DNA from 3 places in the Kitasatospora sp. NPDC091335 genome. Region 1 is predicted to be linked to each of the others. Evidence: riboswitches for the same ligand, from Rfam matches in the RefSeq annotation. Region 1 holds a riboswitch; each other region holds the start of a gene.

The links. A riboswitch is a leader RNA that binds a small molecule or an ion and turns the genes downstream of it on or off. The one in region 1 is predicted to bind S-adenosylmethionine.
Positions count from the first base shown of each region.
Region 2: another riboswitch for S-adenosylmethionine. It lies ahead of thrC (threonine synthase); the one in region 1 lies ahead of ACIQOW_RS24625 (IclR family transcriptional regulator).
Region 3: another riboswitch for S-adenosylmethionine. It lies ahead of ACIQOW_RS02400 (aminotransferase class V-fold PLP-dependent enzyme); the one in region 1 lies ahead of ACIQOW_RS24625 (IclR family transcriptional regulator).

Region 1 is NZ_JBIVUM010000012.1:148,159-153,705, reverse strand. It holds gene ACIQOW_RS24640 (HEAT repeat domain-containing protein) at 1-436, opposite strand, end outside; gene ACIQOW_RS24635 (hypothetical protein) at 586-1,086, shown strand; gene ACIQOW_RS24630 (cytochrome P450) at 1,192-2,592, opposite strand; SAM riboswitch class I at 2,766-2,910, shown strand; gene ACIQOW_RS24625 (IclR family transcriptional regulator) at 3,110-3,823, shown strand; gene ACIQOW_RS24620 (NADP-dependent oxidoreductase) at 3,885-4,835, opposite strand; gene ACIQOW_RS24615 (GlxA family transcriptional regulator) at 4,905-5,547, shown strand, end outside.
Region 2 is NZ_JBIVUM010000013.1:77,386-82,932, forward strand. It holds gene ACIQOW_RS25520 (trehalose-6-phosphate synthase) at 1-749, opposite strand, end outside; gene ACIQOW_RS25525 (glucosyl-3-phosphoglycerate synthase) at 788-1,852, opposite strand; SAM riboswitch class I at 1,964-2,099, shown strand; gene thrC (threonine synthase) at 2,117-3,424, shown strand; gene ACIQOW_RS25535 (MoaD/ThiS family protein) at 3,460-3,738, shown strand; gene ACIQOW_RS25540 (cold-shock protein) at 4,275-4,481, shown strand; gene groL (chaperonin GroEL) at 4,805-5,547, shown strand, end outside.
Region 3 is NZ_JBIVUM010000001.1:533,560-539,106, forward strand. It holds gene ACIQOW_RS02380 (c-type cytochrome) at 1-11, opposite strand, end outside; gene ACIQOW_RS02385 (heme-copper oxidase subunit III) at 199-819, opposite strand; gene ACIQOW_RS02390 (hypothetical protein) at 1,217-1,642, shown strand; gene trpD (anthranilate phosphoribosyltransferase) at 1,755-2,831, shown strand; SAM riboswitch class IV at 2,940-3,058, shown strand; gene ACIQOW_RS02400 (aminotransferase class V-fold PLP-dependent enzyme) at 3,111-4,490, shown strand; gene ACIQOW_RS02405 (Lrp/AsnC family transcriptional regulator) at 4,518-4,799, opposite strand; gene ACIQOW_RS02410 (rhomboid family intramembrane serine protease) at 4,841-5,547, opposite strand, start outside.

The DNA.
Region 1 (5,547 bases):
CCGCCAACGATACGGCCAACCCGTGCTCCGCACCCTCGGGCACCAGCACGACCGCCGCCCGCCAGGCGCACCTGGCCACCTCCTCGTCGGCGTCGGCCAGCAGCGCCGGGGTGATCACCGGCCAGGCCCGCCGGTCCCCGATCTTGGACAGCGTGTGCAGCGCCTGGCTCCGTGCCCGGGCACGCTCCGAGCGGACCTCGTCGAGCAGCGCCGGCACCGTCAGCGCCGCCGGGTGCCGGGTGAGCGCCCAGGTGAGCAGCTCGCGCACGGAGAACTCCGGTTCGACCGCGCACCGCTCGACGAGCGTGCCGACGGACCCCTCGTCCGGGCTCGTGCCGACGGCGAGTGCCGCCCGGAGCCGGACCGACGGATCGCCGTGTCCCAGCCCGCGGAGCGCCGCCCGCACCGTGTCCGTGTCCTCGTTCGTGCTGGTCATCGGGACCACCTCCTCGGACCCAGTGAAGGGCTTGTCACGGTGTCAAGGTCAAGCGGAACCGAAAGTCCGGTCTTACGGTGAAATACGGGGCTTGTCCCTCCCGTCTCACCGTGCCCGCGAGGCGGTTGCCACCCGAAGGAGCCCGAGTCATGGCCAGCAGTGCTACCGGAGTCGGCCCCACCACCCGGGGCCCCGAGCGCTACCCGCACGCGAGCGGGTGGACCATCTTCGCCGGGGTCATGCTGATCACCGCCGGCATGATGGCGGTCTTCCAGGGGACCGCCGCCATTCGCAAGGACGGTCTGCTCATCGTCACCCGCAGCTACGTGTACGCGATGAACACCGAGGGCTGGGGATGGATCCACCTCATCCTCGGGGTCGTCGTGATCGTGGCCGGGGTGGCGGTCTTCAGCGGTTCCTTCTGGGCGCGCGTCGTCGGGGTCGTCGTGGCGGGGCTGGGAATGCTCGCCAACTTCCTCTGGCTGCCGTACTACCCGCTGTGGGCCGTCGTCCTGATCGCGATCGACGCCCTGGTCATCTGGGCGCTGTGCGTCGGCAAGGTCGAGAACGCCGGAGGGGTCGGGAGCGTCGGACGGGCCGGGAGTGTCGGACGGGCCGGGAGTGTCGGAGGGGCCGGGAAGGAGGCCTGATCCGGCGTCACCTGGTCCGTCGGGCTCACCCGGTGGGTCCGCACGGTGGTTCAGGCGGTCCGCACGCTCGCATCGGCGCCGCGAAGGGCGGGAGTCGCCCAGGTTCTACGGCTGCCTGGCCGTCGGCTCCGGGCTGTGGGGTCCGGAGCCGCTCCGGGGCGTCACCAGCATCCGGATGTCGTCGGCGGCCCACAGGACGAACCGTTCGACCGGGACCACCCGGTGGCCCGGCTCCGGCCGGAAGCGGAAGCGCCTGAGCAGGACGGCCAGCAGCACCAGGGCCTCCACCCTGGCAAGCGCGGCCCCCTCGCAGCTGCGCGGCCCCAGGCCGAACGGGATCCAGGCCAGCCGCGGACGCCCGGCCGACTCCTCCGGGGTGAACCGCTCGGGCCGGAACCGCTCCGGCTCCGGCCAGTAGGCGGGGTTCAGGTGGACCGCCCAGAACGGGTAGAAGACCACCGCCCCGGCGGGGACCGTGTACCGGCCGACGGTCAGCGGGTCGGTGGTCAGCCGGGCGCCGTAGGGGCCGGGCGGGTAGCGGCGCAGCGACTCCCGCAGGGCCATGTCCAGGTAGCGCAGGCGGTGCAGGTCGGCGTACTCCGGCGCGGGGCGGTCGCCGAGGACGCGGTCGAGTTCCGCGGTGACGCGCTCGGCCGCCGCCGGGTGCCCGGCGAGCAGGTGCAGGGTCCAGGAGACGGCGACGCCGGTGGTGTGGTGGGCGGCCAGCAGCGTCGCGAGGACGGTGTCGCGGATCCGCGCGGGGCTCTCGCCGGCCTCGACGAGGGCGCCGATCAGGTCGCTGCGGTCGCCGGGGAGGCCGGGGCGGTGCGCCGCGATCACCCGGTCGACCGTGCTCCGCAGGTGGGCGAGCGCTTGGGCGGTCCGTTCGGCGCGCCGCTCCGGGGCCTGCCCTGACGGGACGTGGTAGAGGCGTTCCAGGTAGTCGGTGAGCACCACCTCGAAGGCCTCGACCACGCCGTCCGGGTCCTCGGCCACGCCGGTTGGGTCGTCGACCCCGCCGGTCGGGTCCTCGGACCCGCCGCCCAGGGCGAAGGCGCGGATCATCCGCAGCGAGACACCGGTGAGTTCCCGCTGGAGCCGGACGGCGTGGTCGGCGGGCAGGGCGGCCCAGCGGTCGGCGAGCCCGGTGGCCAGGGAGGTGAAACGGGCCAAGTGCCGTTCGTGCGAGGGCCGTCCGGCCAGGGTGGTGAGCAGCAGCCGACGCCACGGGGTGTGCTCCTCGGCCGGGAGCGTCTGGAGGTTGCCCGTCTCGAACAGCGGGTCCAGGAACGAGAACAGCCGCCGCGGCCGCTCGTCGAGGTGGGCGGTGGCCTCCAGCAGCACCGGATCGGCGATCGACACGGCGGTCTCGGCGCCGGGCAGCTGGAACCGTACGACCGGTCCGTACTCGGCGTGCAGCCACAGCTGGTAGGCGTGCAGGCCGCCGGCCCGTGCGACGGCGCCCGTCCCGCCGTCCGGGCGGGGCGCGGGACCGGGGATGTTCATCGGACCTCCTCGGGGCGGCCCGATGGATTCGCCCCGACGGATTCGCCGAGCCGGACGCGCCCCGCCGGATTCTTCCCGCACCGGGCCGCGGGCCGTCGGCGCAACGCCGCCCCCGCGGCCGGGAGCGGAAACCATTTGGCGACCAGCCCGGGGAATCTTGTATGGTTCCCAACGAATCATCCAGAGGGGTGGAGGGACCGGCCCTACGAAGCCCCGGCAACTCCCCGTTCGACCCGGCGTCCGAAGTACGCGCCGGTGCCGTCCGGGGTCAGTGCCAACTCCGGCCTGCCGCCAATGTGGCGCGGGAAAAGATGAGGAGACACGGTGCTCTCTGTGCTGTCCTTCGCCCGGGCGCTTCCCGCCCCGGCCCTTCCGCGTACCCGTCTCGTGCCCGGCGCAGGCTATCGGCCGACTTCCCCGGCCCGTCCTCGCTGATCCCCCCCTGCTCCCCGCCAGGAGCCGTCCGTGAGCGGAACCCACCCGCCGCTCACGGGCATTGAGACTGGAGTACCCACCCATGGACAACACGAGCGGCGTCGGCGTGCTCGACAAGGTCACCTCGATCCTCGGCATCCTGGAGGCCGGGCCCACCACCCTGGGCGGCCTGGTGAGCGCGACCGGCCTGGCCAGGCCCACCGCGCACCGGCTGGCCGTCGCGATGGAGCACCACCGCCTGGTCAGCCGTGACCTGCAGGGCCGGTTCACCCTCGGCCCCCGGCTCGGCGAGCTCTCGGCGGCCGCCGGCGAGGACCGCCTGCTGGCCGCGGCCGGCTCGGTCCTCACCCAGCTGCGCGACCTGACCGGCGAGAGCGCCCAGCTCTACCGCAGACAGGGCGAGATCCGGATCTGCGTGGCCGCCGCCGAGCGGCTCTCCGGCCTGCGCGACACCGTCCCGGTCGGCGTCACCCTGCCCATGAAGGTCGGCTCCGCCGCCCAGATCCTGCTCGCCTGGGAGGAGCCCGAGCGCCTCCACCGGGGCCTCCAGGGCGCCCGCTTCACCGCCACCGCGCTGAGCGGCGTACGGCGCCGGGGCTGGGCCCAGTCCATCGGCGAGCGCGAGCCCGGCGTCGCCTCGGTGTCCGCCCCGGTGCGCGGGCCCTCCAACCGCGTGGTGGCCGCCGTCTCCGTCTCCGGCCCCATCGAGCGGCTCACCCGGCACCCCGGCGCCCAGCTCTCCCGGGCCGTCCTGGAGGCGGCCGAGCACCTGACCGACGCGCTGCGCAACGTCTGACCCGCCCTCCTGCCCGCACCGCGCGGCGCCAGACGGGGCCGTGCGGTGCGGAGGGCGGCCGCTACGGGCGGACGGTGAGCACCAGCTTCCCCACGACCCGGCCCGTCTCACCCTCGGCGTGGGCACCGGCGGCCTCGGCGAGCGGGTACGTGCCGGAGACGTGCGCGCGCAGCTGCCCGGACTCGGCGAGGGCGGCGATCGCCGCCATGCCTGCCTGGTCGTGCTCGACGATCATGGTCTTCGCCGTCACGCCCAGCTCGGCGGCGCGTTCGGCCAGGCCCTCCAGGCCCTGGGGCAGGATCGACACCAGGACGCCGCCGGGCCTGAGCGTCTCCAGCGAGCGTAGCCGGTCCTCCCCGCCCAGCGGGTCGAGCACCACGTCGATGTCGCGGGCCTCCTTCACGAAGTCCGCGGTGCGGTAGTCGATCACCTCGTCCGCGCCCAGGCCCCGGACGACGTCGTGCTTGGCGGCGGACGCCGTGCCGATGACGTACGCGCCGCGCGCCTTGGCGATCTGTACGGCGACGTGCCCCACGCCGCCGGCCGCCGCGTGCACCAGGACCCGCTGCCCGGGCCGGACCCGTGCGGTGTCGACGAGGGCCTGCCAGGCGGTGAGCGACACGAGCGGCAGCGCGGCCGCCTCGACGTGGCTCAGTGCGGCGGGCTTGGGCACGAAGGCCCTGGCGGGGCCGGTGACGTATTCGGCGTGCGCGCCGGCGCCGTGCGGGTAGGGCAGCATGCCGAACACCTCGTCGCCCGGGGCGAGGAGCGAGACGCCGGGGCCGACCGCCTCGACGGTGCCGGAGACGTCCCAGCCGAGGGTGAACGGGGGTTGGCCGAGGAAGTAGCCGTGCCGGCGGTGCTTCCAGTCGGTGGGGTTGACCCCGGCGGCGTGGACGGCCACGAGGACCTGGCCGACGCCGGGTTCGGGGCGCTCGGCCTCGGCCTGGTGGAGGACGTCCGGGTCGCCGAGGGTGGTCTGGGTGATGGTGCGCATGGTGTTCCTGGTCATGGATCCAGCCTGCGGCACGGCCCTGACCTGGGAAATGGCAAGATTGCCAAAGAACGATAGAATCGTGCCATGGCTGCGATCGAACCCCGTGACCCCGGTGACCGGCCGCCGCACCGGGTCGTCGTCCTCGCCCTCGACGGCGTCTACCCCTTCGAGCTGGGCATCCCCAACCGGGTCTTCCCCGGAGTGCCGGGGGCGTACGAGGTGGTGACGTGCGCGACGACGGACGACCGGACGGTCGGGACCGACGCCGACTTCACGATCACCGTCGGGCACGGGCCCGAGGCGCTGGAGAGCGCCGACACGGTGATCCTCCCGCCGTACGACCTGCGCCACGTCACCGCCGAGCTGCCGGAGCCGGTGCGCGCGGCCCTCGCCCGGATCCGCCCCGGCACCCGCCTGGTCTCCATCTGCACCGGCGCGTTCGCGCTGGCCGCCGCCGGTCTGCTGGACGGGCGCCCCGCCACCACCCACTGGTCCGTGGCACAGGTCTTCCGCCGGATGTACCCCCAAGTCGCCCTGGACCCCGACGTGTTGTTCGTCGACGACGGCGACGTGCTCACCTCGGCCGGCGCCGCCTCCGGGCTTGACGTGTGCCTGCACGTGGTGCGCTCGGACCACGGCAGCGCCGTCGCCAACCGGATCGCCCGGCACTGCGTGGTGCCGCCCTGGCGCGAGGGCGGCCAGGCCCAGTACATCGAACAGCCGATGC
Region 2 (5,547 bases), on a different contig from region 1:
ACGGTGAGCGCGTCGTGGTCGACGGTCGCCCCGAGGAGGTCCTCGCAGCAGGCGGCGAAGGCGCGGGCCCAGCGGTGGGTCAGGAAGCCGGCCCGGTCGGCGCCCAGGATGCCGGTCAGGACGGCCCTGCCGACGTCGTCGGGCAGCATCCGGTAGTACTCGGGCGGCGCCCAGGGGGTGTGCGAGAAGTGGCCGGTGCGCAGGTCGGGGCGGGCCTCCCGGAGCAGGGCCGGGACCAGCGAGAGGTGGTAGTCCTGGACGAGGACGGCGGCGCCCGGGGCGGCTTCGGCGGCCAGGGCTTCGGCGAAGGCCTCGTTGTAGGCCAGGTAGGCGGCCCACTCGGTGCGGAACCCGGCGTCGAAGGCGGGCGCGGTGGGGGTCGCGTAGAGCAGGTGGTGGACGAACCAGAGGGTGGAGTTGGCGACGCCGTTGTAGGCGCGGGCGAAGGTGCGGGGGTCGATGTCCAGCATGCGTACGGCCTGGCCGCCGACGTCGTGGCCGGCCAGGTCGAGGCGGCCGTGGGGGGCCTCGGCGGCGGCTCTGCGGTCGGAGTCGTTGAGGGCGGCGCAGACCCAGACGGCGTTCGGGTCCTCGATGGCGGAGAGGCCGGATACCAGGCCGCCGCCGCCGCGTCGCAGGGTCAGCGTGCCGTCGTCGGAGGTGCTGAAGGACACCGGTCCCCGGTTGGAGGCCACCAGGACGGGGGCGGTGCCGGTCGCACTCGAACGGTTGGTCGTGAGATCGCCCATGGTTGGGATGTTGCCGGGGGTGTGGGGTGGCAAACGTGTCAGTGCCGAGTGGCGTACTCGGGGACGGTGTGCATCGGGGGCCGTTCCAGGGCGGTGATCTCGTAGGTGCGGGGCGTGAAGATGGGGGTCCCCCCGGCCGAAGGCTGGGAGAGGGTCTCCGGGGCGCGGGTGAACTGGGTGAGGTGGGGGCGGACGAGGTCGGCGGAGGCCTTGAGGCGGTGGGCGCGGTCGAGGCGTTCGAGGGCGGTCCGGTAGATGGTGGCGGCCATCCGGCCGAGGGCCTGGCCGTCCTGGTGGCGGTGGTGCCGGACGCCGACGTCCACCTGGGCCAGGGCGTCCAGGCCGGCCAGTTCCAGGGCGTCGACCAGGAGGCCGAGTTCGACGCCGTAGCCGGTGGGGAAGGGCAGCCGTTCGAGCAGCGGGCGGCGGGCCGCGTACTCGCCGCCGAGCGGCTGGACGAAGCCGGCCAGCTCCGGCCAGTGGAGGTTGAGCAGGGGGCGGGCGACGAGTTCGGTGACCCGGCCGCCGCCGGCGGGCAGGACGGCGCCCTCCGACTCCAGGGGGCGGTCGTACATGGCCTTGACCAGCTGGATGGACTCGTCGGTCAGCAGCGGGCCGACGATGCCGGAGACGAGCGCCGGGTCGAACTCGCGCAGGTCGGCGTCGACGAAGCAGACGATGTCGCCGCGGGTGACCAGCAGGGAGCGCCAGAGGACCTCGCCCTTGCCGGGGACGGCGGGCAGGCGGGGGAGGATCCGGTCGCGGTGTTCCACCCGGGCGCCGGCCTCGGCGGCGACGGCGGCGGTGGCGTCGGTCGAGCCGGAGTCCACGACGACGAGCTCGTCGACCAGCGGGAGGCGTTCCATCAGCTCGCGGCGGATGATGCGGACGATGTCGCCGACGGTGGCCTCCTCGTCCAGGGCGGGGAGGACGACGCTGACGGTGCGGCCGGTGCGCTCCTTGGCCGCGAGGAGGGTGTGGACCGGCCGGTCGGCCGCGCTCCAGGAGCGGCGGTGCAGCCAGGACGCCGCCTGCGGGAGGAGCTCGGAGGTCGGTTCGGCGGGCACGGAGGTCTCCTCGGCGAGTCGGGTGGGACGGGTCATCTCGCTTGGCGGACGGTCCCGTTCGGAGTTGACGCCTTCGGATACAGTCTTCGTACAGCGGTCGGACCTTTGCACGCCGGGGTCGCCGCCGAGCACCACCACAATTTCACAAGCTCATCCAGAGGGACTGAGGGAACGGCCCGTTGACGTCCCGGCAACCTTCTCGCCCGGCCGTCCTCGACGGCCCCCGGCGGGACAGGTGCCAATTCCGTCCCGTGCCGCGACCGCGCCACGGGGAAGATGAGGAGAGAGGCCTCCGCCACCATGGCTATCGACATCGCCGCACCCTCCCCCAGCCGTCGGCCGGGGGGACCCCCATCCGTCGACCTCGGCCCCGCCGCCGCCCTGTCCTGTCGGGAGTGCGGCACCCGCTTCCCGCTCGGCCCCAGCTTCGCCTGCCTGGAGTGCTTCGGCCCGCTGGAGATCGCCTACGAGTTCGGCGGTGAGGCCGCCGAGGAGCTGCGCAAGCGGATCGAGGCCGGCCCGGCGTCGATCTGGCGCTACGCGCCGTTGCTGCCGGTCCCGGCCGACGTCGCCTCCAAGCCGAACCTGAACCCGGGGTGGACCCCGCTGGTGAAGGCGGACAACCTGGGCCGCGAGCTCGGTTTCACCGCCCAGCTGCACATCAAGGACGACTCCGGGAACCCGACCCACTCGTTCAAGGACCGCGTGGTGGCCTGTGCCATCGAGGCGGCCAGGGCGTTCGGGTACACCACGCTGTCCTGCTCCTCCACAGGCAACCTGGCCGGTGCGGTGGGCGCGGCGGCGGCCAGGGCCGGTTTCAAGTCCTGCGTGTTCATCCCGCACGACCTGGAGCAGGGCAAGGTCGTCATGGCCGGGGTGTACGGCGGCGAGCTGGTCGGCATCGAGGGCAACTACGACGACGTGAACCGCTTCTGCTCGGAGCTGATCGGTGACTCGGCCGGCGAGGGCTGGGGCTTCGTCAACGTGAACCTGCGGCCGTACTACGGCGAGGGTTCCAAGACGCTGGCGTACGAGATCTGCGAGCAGCTCGGCTGGCGGCTGCCGGAGCAGATCGTGATCCCGATCGCCTCGGGCTCGCAGCTGACGAAGATCGACAAGGGCCTCCAGGAGCTGATCAGGCTCGGCCTGGTCGAGGACCGGCCGTACCGGATCTTCGGCGCCCAGGCCGAGGGCTGCTCGCCGGTGTCGGCCGCGTTCAAGGCCGGCCGGGACGTGATCAAGCCGGTGAAGCCGGACACCATCGCCAAGTCGCTGGCGATCGGCAACCCGGCTGACGGTCCGTACGTGCTGGACATCGCCCGCCGCACCGGTGGCGCGGTGGAGGACGTCACGGACGCGGAGGTCGTGGCGGCGATCCGGCTGCTGGCGCGCACCGAGGGCATCTTCGCCGAGACCGCGGGCGGGGTGACCGTCGGCGTGCTGAAGAAGCTGGTCGAGACCGGGCAGCTGGACCCGGCCAAGGAGACCGTCGCGATCAACACCGGTGACGGCCTGAAGACCCTGGACGCCGTCTCCGACGCCGGGATGACCGCCGTCATCCGCCCGACGCTGGACTCCTTCCGCGCCGCCGGCCTCGCGTCCCTCTGAACCACCCGTCAGGCCCCACCCCCGCAAGGAGAGTCATGAGCGCCAACGTCCGCATCCCCACCATCCTGCGCACCTACACCGGCGGCGCCGCCGAGGTGACCGCCGAGGGTGCCACCCTGGCCGAGGTCATCGCCGACCTGGAGAAGAACCACGCGGGCATCTCGGCCCGCATCCTGGACGACACCGGCAAGCTCCGCCGCTTCGTGAACGTCTACGTGAACGACGACGACGTGCGTTTCGCCGAGGGCCTGGCGACCGAGATCAAGGACGGCGCCGGCGTCTCGATCATCCCGGCGGTGGCCGGCGGCTGCTGAGCCGGCGCGAGCACCCGCGGTCGCCCGCGCGTACGGAATTCCGTTCTCCGTACGCGCGGGCGACCGCTTGCATTCCCGCGGGAATATTTCCGGTTCGAGTCGGAGTAGAGTGTGGCTCGGCTGGGAACAGGGTTTCCCTTTCGGCCCCCGCAGTGCTCGGCCCGGGGAGTCCGGCTGCTGGGCACGGACCGTAAAACATGTCAGGCGGATGTCAGAATTCCCGCAGGCATTTGAGTAATTCGTCCGCTATGTCCGGCGTGGAATGCGGAGATTATTCCGATTCAACCCGTCCTGTCCCCTGCCGCCTTGGCGGAATTACCGGTGGCTGGCCCTGTTGCAGAGGGCGTCGATCCGGATACATTCAGCGGCGGTCGACGCAATCACCCGCTCACCGGAGGCCGTTCGGTGTCCCGTGCGGAGGGTTGCGGCGTGCACGGCTGTGCCCAGGGGGGGTTCCCCGGGCCGGCCTTCAAACCAACCCGGGCCCGCTACCTGCGGGCGCGTGAAGGGCCAGCACAGCACTAGGGGAGTTCGGAATGGCTCAGGGCACCGTCAAGTGGTTCAACGCGGAGAAGGGCTACGGCTTCATCGCGGTCGACGGTGGTGCGGACGTCTTCGTCCACTACAGCGCGATCCAGATGGACGGCTACCGCACCCTCGAGGAGGGCCAGCGGGTCGAGTTCGAGATCTCCCAGGGACAGAAGGGCCCGCAGGCGGACATGGTTCGCGCCGCGGCGGAATGACCCCTTCCGACCCCAGGAGCTCGGCGCGGCCCTACGGCTGGTGACCACTCGCTTCTCGACGGGCCCGTGCGACGCGTGTCGTACGGGCCCGTCGGCGTTCCAGGACGGTCCCGTCGGCGGCTCGCGGATCATCGCCGGGGCTTGCACTCGACCACCCTGAGTGCTAATCATTGGCGTTAGCACTCACAGCGTGAGAGTGACAGCGGACCGGGTCGGTGAGGCCCCCGGGAGCGGTAGGGGAATGGACCCCCGCACACCAGGGCCGTCCGTCGCGGGCACCCCTTGGTCCGAGCAGTCGACCGTGTCCCGGAGGACCACTTCAGATGGCCAAGATCATCGCCTTTGATGAGGAAGCTCGCCGCGGCCTTGAGCGTGGCATGAACCAGCTCGCCGACGCCGTGAAGGTCACGCTCGGCCCCAAGGGCCGCAACGTCGTGCTGGAGAAGAAGTGGGGCGCCCCCACGATCACCAACGACGGTGTCTCCATCGCCAAGGAGATCGAGCTCGAGGACCCGTACGAGAAGATCGGTGCGGAGCTCGTCAAGGAGGTCGCCAAGAAGACGGACGACGTCGCGGGTGACGGCACCACCACCGCCACCGTGCTCGCCCAGGCCCTGGTTCGCGAGGGTCTGCGCAACGTCGCCGCCGGCGCCAACCCGATGGCCCTGAAGCGCGGCATCGAGAAGGCCGTCATCGCCGTCTCGGACCAGCTGCTGGCCCAGGCCAAGGACGTGGAGACCAAGGAGCAGATCGCCTCCACCGCCTCCATCTCCGCCGCTGACACCCAGATCGGCGAGCTGATCGCCGAGGCCATGGACAAGGTCGGCAAGGAAGGCGTCATCACCGTCGAGGAGAGCAACACCTTCGGTCTGGAGCTCGAGCTCACCGAGGGCATGCGCTTCGACAAGGGCTACATCTCGGCCTACTTCGCCACCGACCTGGAGCGCATGGAGACGAGCTTCGAGGACGCCTACATCCTCATCGCCAACTCCAAGATCAGCTCGGTCAAGGACCTGCTGCCGCTGCTGGAGAAGGTCATGCAGGGCGGCAAGTCGCTGGTCATCAT
Region 3 (5,547 bases), on a different contig from region 1:
AGCTTTTTCACGGAATAACCCCGGTGTCAGGATCTGGTCGACTGGTGGGTGCACCCGGCGGCCGGTCTGGCCGGCACGAGGCTGCCTGTCTAGGGCTGCGCGCGCGGTCGGTCGGTGGGAGCGTCGGCACCGGCAGAAGCGGCCCGTCGCCGGTGAGGGCGGGGGCCGCAGCCGGTGGCCAGCGACCTGATCAGCTGGTTACTTGATCAGGTAGATGGTCGCGAACAGGCCGATCCACACGACGTCGACGAAGTGCCAGTAGTACGACACGACGATCGCGGCGGTGGCCTGCTCGTGCGTGAAGCGCTTGGCTGCGTACGTCCGTCCCAGGACCAGCAGGAAGGCGATCAGACCACCCGTCACGTGCAGCCCGTGGAAGCCGGTGGTCAGGTAGAACACCGTGCCGTACGGGTCGGAGGACAGCGAGAGGCCGTCCTTCTTGACCAGCTCGGTGTACTCGAAGACCTGACCGCCGATGAAGACCGCGCCCATGGCGAACGTGAGGATGAACCACGCACGGAGCTTCTTCACGTCACCACGCTCGGCCGCGAACACGCCGAGCTGACAGGTGAGCGAGGAGAGCACCAGGATCGTGGTGTTGACCGAGGAGAAGGGCACGTTGAGGGCGTGGGCCTTCTCGGTCCAGAACTCCGGCCCCTTGACGGAGCGGAGCGTGAAGTACATCGCGAAGAGGGCCGCGAAGAACATCAACTCGGAACTGAGCCAGACGATCGTTCCGACGCTGACCATGTTCGGCCGGTTGACCGATCCGTGCGCGTGCCCGGTTTCTACTGCTGTTGCTGTCGCCACGACGGACATTATGTCGGTCCCTTATTCCGTCTTCACGCCGGGGGGTGTCCCTCGGAGTGTCCGGTGCGTGCGGTATGCCCGCTTGGAGGCCGGTGGGGGGCCCGGACGGGGACTGAGCAGCGGCGTGTCCCTTTTCTGATGGTTCCTCGGAGGAGCCCGAGACCCCCTTGCCCGGCGCGCCGTTGCACGGTCGGAGTAGCCGCAGGAGGTAGGGGGGAGGGGCTCCGGGTCGGCCGTACGGGTGGACTGGCCGGGGTCGGGTGACGGGCCGTCCTCCGGGCGGGTGAGCCGGGGGCGCGGCGGGTTGGCGAGGAACGTGCGCGAGGGGGACTCGGCGGAGGGTGATCGGGAGTAGCATCCGGATCAGGCGAACGTGGTCCGGATCACACTTGAGGGAGCAGGGTCCATGGCGTACACGACCGATGAGACGCTCACCGTCCTCGTCTACAGCGACGACCGCAACACCCGTGAGCAGGTGCTGACGGCGCTCGGCCGCCGGCCCGCCGAGGATCTTCCGGAACTGTCCTACCTGGAGTGCGCGACCACCCCCGCGGTGCTCAAGGCACTGGAGAAGGGGGGCGTCGACCTCTGCGTGCTGGACGGCGAGGCGGTGCCGGCCGGCGGGCTGGGCCTCGGGCGGCAGCTGAAGGACGAGATCTACGGCTGCCCGCCGGTGCTGGTGCTGATCGGCCGGCCGCAGGACTCCTGGCTCGCCGCCTGGAGCCGGGCCGACGCCGCCATCTCCCACCCGGTGGACCCGGTGGCGCTGGCCGGGGCGGCCGCCACCCTGCTGCGGGCGCGGCTGGCGAAGCGGACTCCGGCCGTCCGCTGACCGACGTCCGGTGGGCGAGAAGAGCGGCCGTCGCGGCGGCTCCGCTCGATAGGCTGGCTCCATCCGTACGGACGTCCCCCCGCGCGGGGAACCGACAACAGTGGAGTCAGCCATGGTGAACGTGAACCCTGCGAACGGCGGTAGCGACCCCGTGCAGGTGGTCCGCACCTGGCCGGACCTCCTGGCGGCGCTGTTGCAGGGGGAGGACCTCGACCGTTCGTCCACCGCGTGGGCGATGGACCGGATCATGAGCGGCGAGGCGTCCCCCGTCCAGGTGGCCGGGTTCATGATCGCGCTGCGGGCCAAGGGCGAGTCGGTCGACGAGATCGCCGGCCTGGTCGACGCGATGTACGAGCACGCCGAGCCGCTGGAGATCCCCGGTCCCGCGGTGGACATCGTCGGCACCGGTGGCGACCGGGCGAAGACCGTCAACATCTCCACCATGTCGGCGATCGTCGCGGCGGCCGCCGGCGCCAAGGTGGTCAAGCACGGCAACCGGTCGGCCTCGTCCACCAGCGGCTCCTCGGACGTGCTGGAGAAGCTCGGGGTGGCGCTGGACCTGTCCGCCCGGCGGGTGGCCGAGGTGGCCGAGGAGGTCGGGCTCACCTTCTGTTTCGCGGCGAAGTTCCACCCCTCGATGCGGCACGCCGCCACCGCCCGGCGCGACCTCGGGGTGCCGACCGCCTTCAACATCCTCGGTCCGCTGACCAATCCGGCCAAGGTCAAGGCCCACGCCATCGGCTGCTTCGACACCCGGCTGGCCGGGCTGATCGCCGGGGTGCTGGCCGGGCGGGGCGCGACGGCACTGGTCTTCCGCGGCGACGACGGGCTGGACGAGCTGACCATCACCACCACCTCGCAGGTGTGGGTGGTGCGCGACGGGGTGGTCACCGAGACCTCCTTCGACCCGCGGGACGTCGGCATCGAGCTGGTCGGCATCGAGGCGCTGCGCGGGGCGGACGCCTCGTACAACGCCGAGGTCGCGCGGCGGGTGCTGGCGGGGGAGCACGGGCCGGTGCGGGACGCCGTCCTGCTGAACACGGCGGCGGCGCTGGTCGCGGTCGACCTGGGCGACGCGCCGCTCCCCGAGCAGCTGGCGGCGGGCATGGCGCGGGCGGCGAAGGCGATCGACTCCGGTGCCGCGCAGGACCTGCTGCGGCGCTGGTCGGAGGCCACCAGCCGGATCTGAGACGGCAGTTGGGGAGCCCGGGCCGGCGCACCGGCCCGGGCTCCGGTGCTGTCCGGATGCTGGATGTCCGTTTGACCGACCGCTGGACGCGGCCTAGAGTCTTCGCCAGGTCATGAGTGACAGCGCGAAGCCCCAGCTTGCTGTCCGGCAACCCTCCGTCCGTGGCGGGGTGCCCTGGGTGAGGACCGGGTCGTCACGGCAAACCGTCCGTGCGGCAAGCGCGGACACCCGACGACTAGCACTCCCGGGGGTCCCATACCCCCCAAGGAGTGCGTTCTCATGTCCCTGGCCACCGAAATCTGCGCCCCGCTCGCCGTCCTCGGCTCCGACGTCCAGGTCCCGCTCGCCAGTGGTGAGAAGGTCGGCTACGCGGCGCTCGACTACGCGGCCAGCTCGCCGGCCCTCCAGCGGGTGTGGGACGACGTCGCCGCCTACGCGCCGTACTACGGCAGCGTGCACCGCGGGGCCGGGTACCTCTCGCAGCTGTCCACCGACCTGTTCGAGCAGAGCCGCCGCACCGTCGGCGAGTTCCTCGACCTGCGCGAGGGCGACCAGGTGGTCTTCACCCGGGCCACCACCGACTCGCTCAACCTGCTGGCCACCGCCGTTCCGGCCGGCACCCGGGTGTTCGCCTTCGAGACCGAGCACCACGCCTCGCTGCTGCCCTGGGCGCACGCCGGACTGGGCGTCACCTACCTGCGCGCGCCGCGTTCGCGGGCCGAGGCGGTGGCCGCGCTGGACGCCGCGCTCGCCGAGGCGCCCGAGGGCCCCAAGCTGCTCTGCGTCACCGGCGCCTCCAACGTGACCGGCGAGCTGTGGCCGGTCGCCGAGCTGACCGCGACCGCCCACCGGCACGGCGCCCGGGTGGTGCTGGACGCCGCCCAGCTGGCACCGCACCACCGGGTCTCGGTGCGCGAGCTGGACGTCGACTGGATCGCCTTCTCCGGCCACAAGATCTACGCGCCGTTCGGCGCCGGCGTGCTGGCCGGCCGGGCGGACTGGCTGGACGCGGCCGAGCCGTACCTGGCCGGCGGCGGGGCGACCAGGACGGTGGCCAGGGAGACCGACGGCTCGGTGGCCGTGCAGTGGCACACCGGTCCGGCCCGGCACGAGGCCGGCTCGCCGAACGTCATCGGCGCCTACGCGATCGCCTCGGCCTGCCGGGCGCTGACCGAGGCCGGCTTCGACGCGCTGGAGGCCCGCGAGGAGCGGCTGGTCGCCCGGCTCACGGCGGGGCTGGCGGAGATCCCGCAGGTCAAGGTGCTCAACCTGTTCGGCGAGGGCTCGGCCCGGGTGGGCGTGCTGTCCTTCGTCGTCCAGGGCTGGAACAGCTCGCACTTCTCGGCCGCGCTGTCCGCCGAGTACGGCATCGGGGTGCGCGACGGCCTGTTCTGCGCCCACCCGCTGGTGCGCACCCTGCTCGGGGACGAGGACGTGGCCCCGTCGGAGTGCGGTGCGCCGGAGCCCTCGTTGCCGGGCGAGCGCAGCCTGAACGCGATCCGGGTGAGCTTCGGCGCCGGGACGCCGGACGAGCACGTCGACCGCTTCCTGACGGCCGTCCGGGAGCTGGTCACGGACGGCGCGAGCTGGAACTACCGCAACGAGGGCGGGCGTTGCGTCGCGACCGTGCAGATCGACAGGGCGCGTCGGGAGGGCTGAGCCCCGAAGGAGAGACCCCGCGCCCCGCTACTCGTCCAGGCCGAGGGCGAAGGCGGCTTCCAGGTCGTGCTGGGAGTAGGTGCGGAAGGCGATCTGGGTCTCGGTGTCGGCCACGCCCGGGACCTTGTTCAGCCGGCCGGGGATGACCTCGGCCAGGTCGTCGTGGTGGCGGACCCGCACCATCGCCACCAGGTTGTAGCCACCGGTCACCGAGTAGACCTCGCTGACGCCCTCGATGGCGGCGATGGACTCGGCGATCTCCGGGATGCGGTCGACACTGGTCTTGATCAGGACGATGGCGGTGATCACGGTTCGGGCTCCTTTGTGAGGTGCCGCCAGCGTATCGGGCGTCAGCCGGGCCGTCGCGGGGGGTGGCGGACCGCGGTACAGGCGTAGAGGAACCCAGCCGAGAAGCCGATCACGTGCACCAGGTAGGCGACCCCGGGGCCGGCCGAGTGCACCGACCACCACTGCAGGGCGAACCAGAGGCCGAGCACCAGCCAGGCGGGGAAGCGCAGCGGCAGGAAGAACAGCAGCGGGACGAGGGTGGTGACCCGGGCCCGAGGGTGGAAGCGCAGATAGGCCCCGAGGACGGCGGAGATCGCCCCGGACGCCCCGATGAGCACCCGGGTGGAACCCGGCGAGTGCGCCTCGGCGAGCGCGAAGCCGTACGTGCTCACGCTTCCGGCGGCGAGGTAGAAGAGGGCGTACCTGACCCGGCCCAGCCGCCGTTCGACGGTGGGGCCGAAGACGTGGAGGAAGAGCAGGTTGCCCAGCAGGTGCAGCCAGCCCGCGTGGAGGAAGAGCCCGGTGAGGACGGACAGGGACGGGTGCTTGCCCGGGGTCGGGGCGGCCGGGCAGCCGGGGACCGGGTCGGGGGCCTCGGCCAGCTGCTCGGCGGTCAGCGGCCGTCCGGCCAGCAGCTCGGCGGGGACGGCGCCCCAGCGCTGCTCGTACCGCTGCTCCGCGCAGACCCTGGCCTGGCCGGTGCCGTACAGCGGGTTGAGGCCGGCCGCCGGGGCGAACAGGAAGACCAGGGTGTTGAGCGCGATCAGGG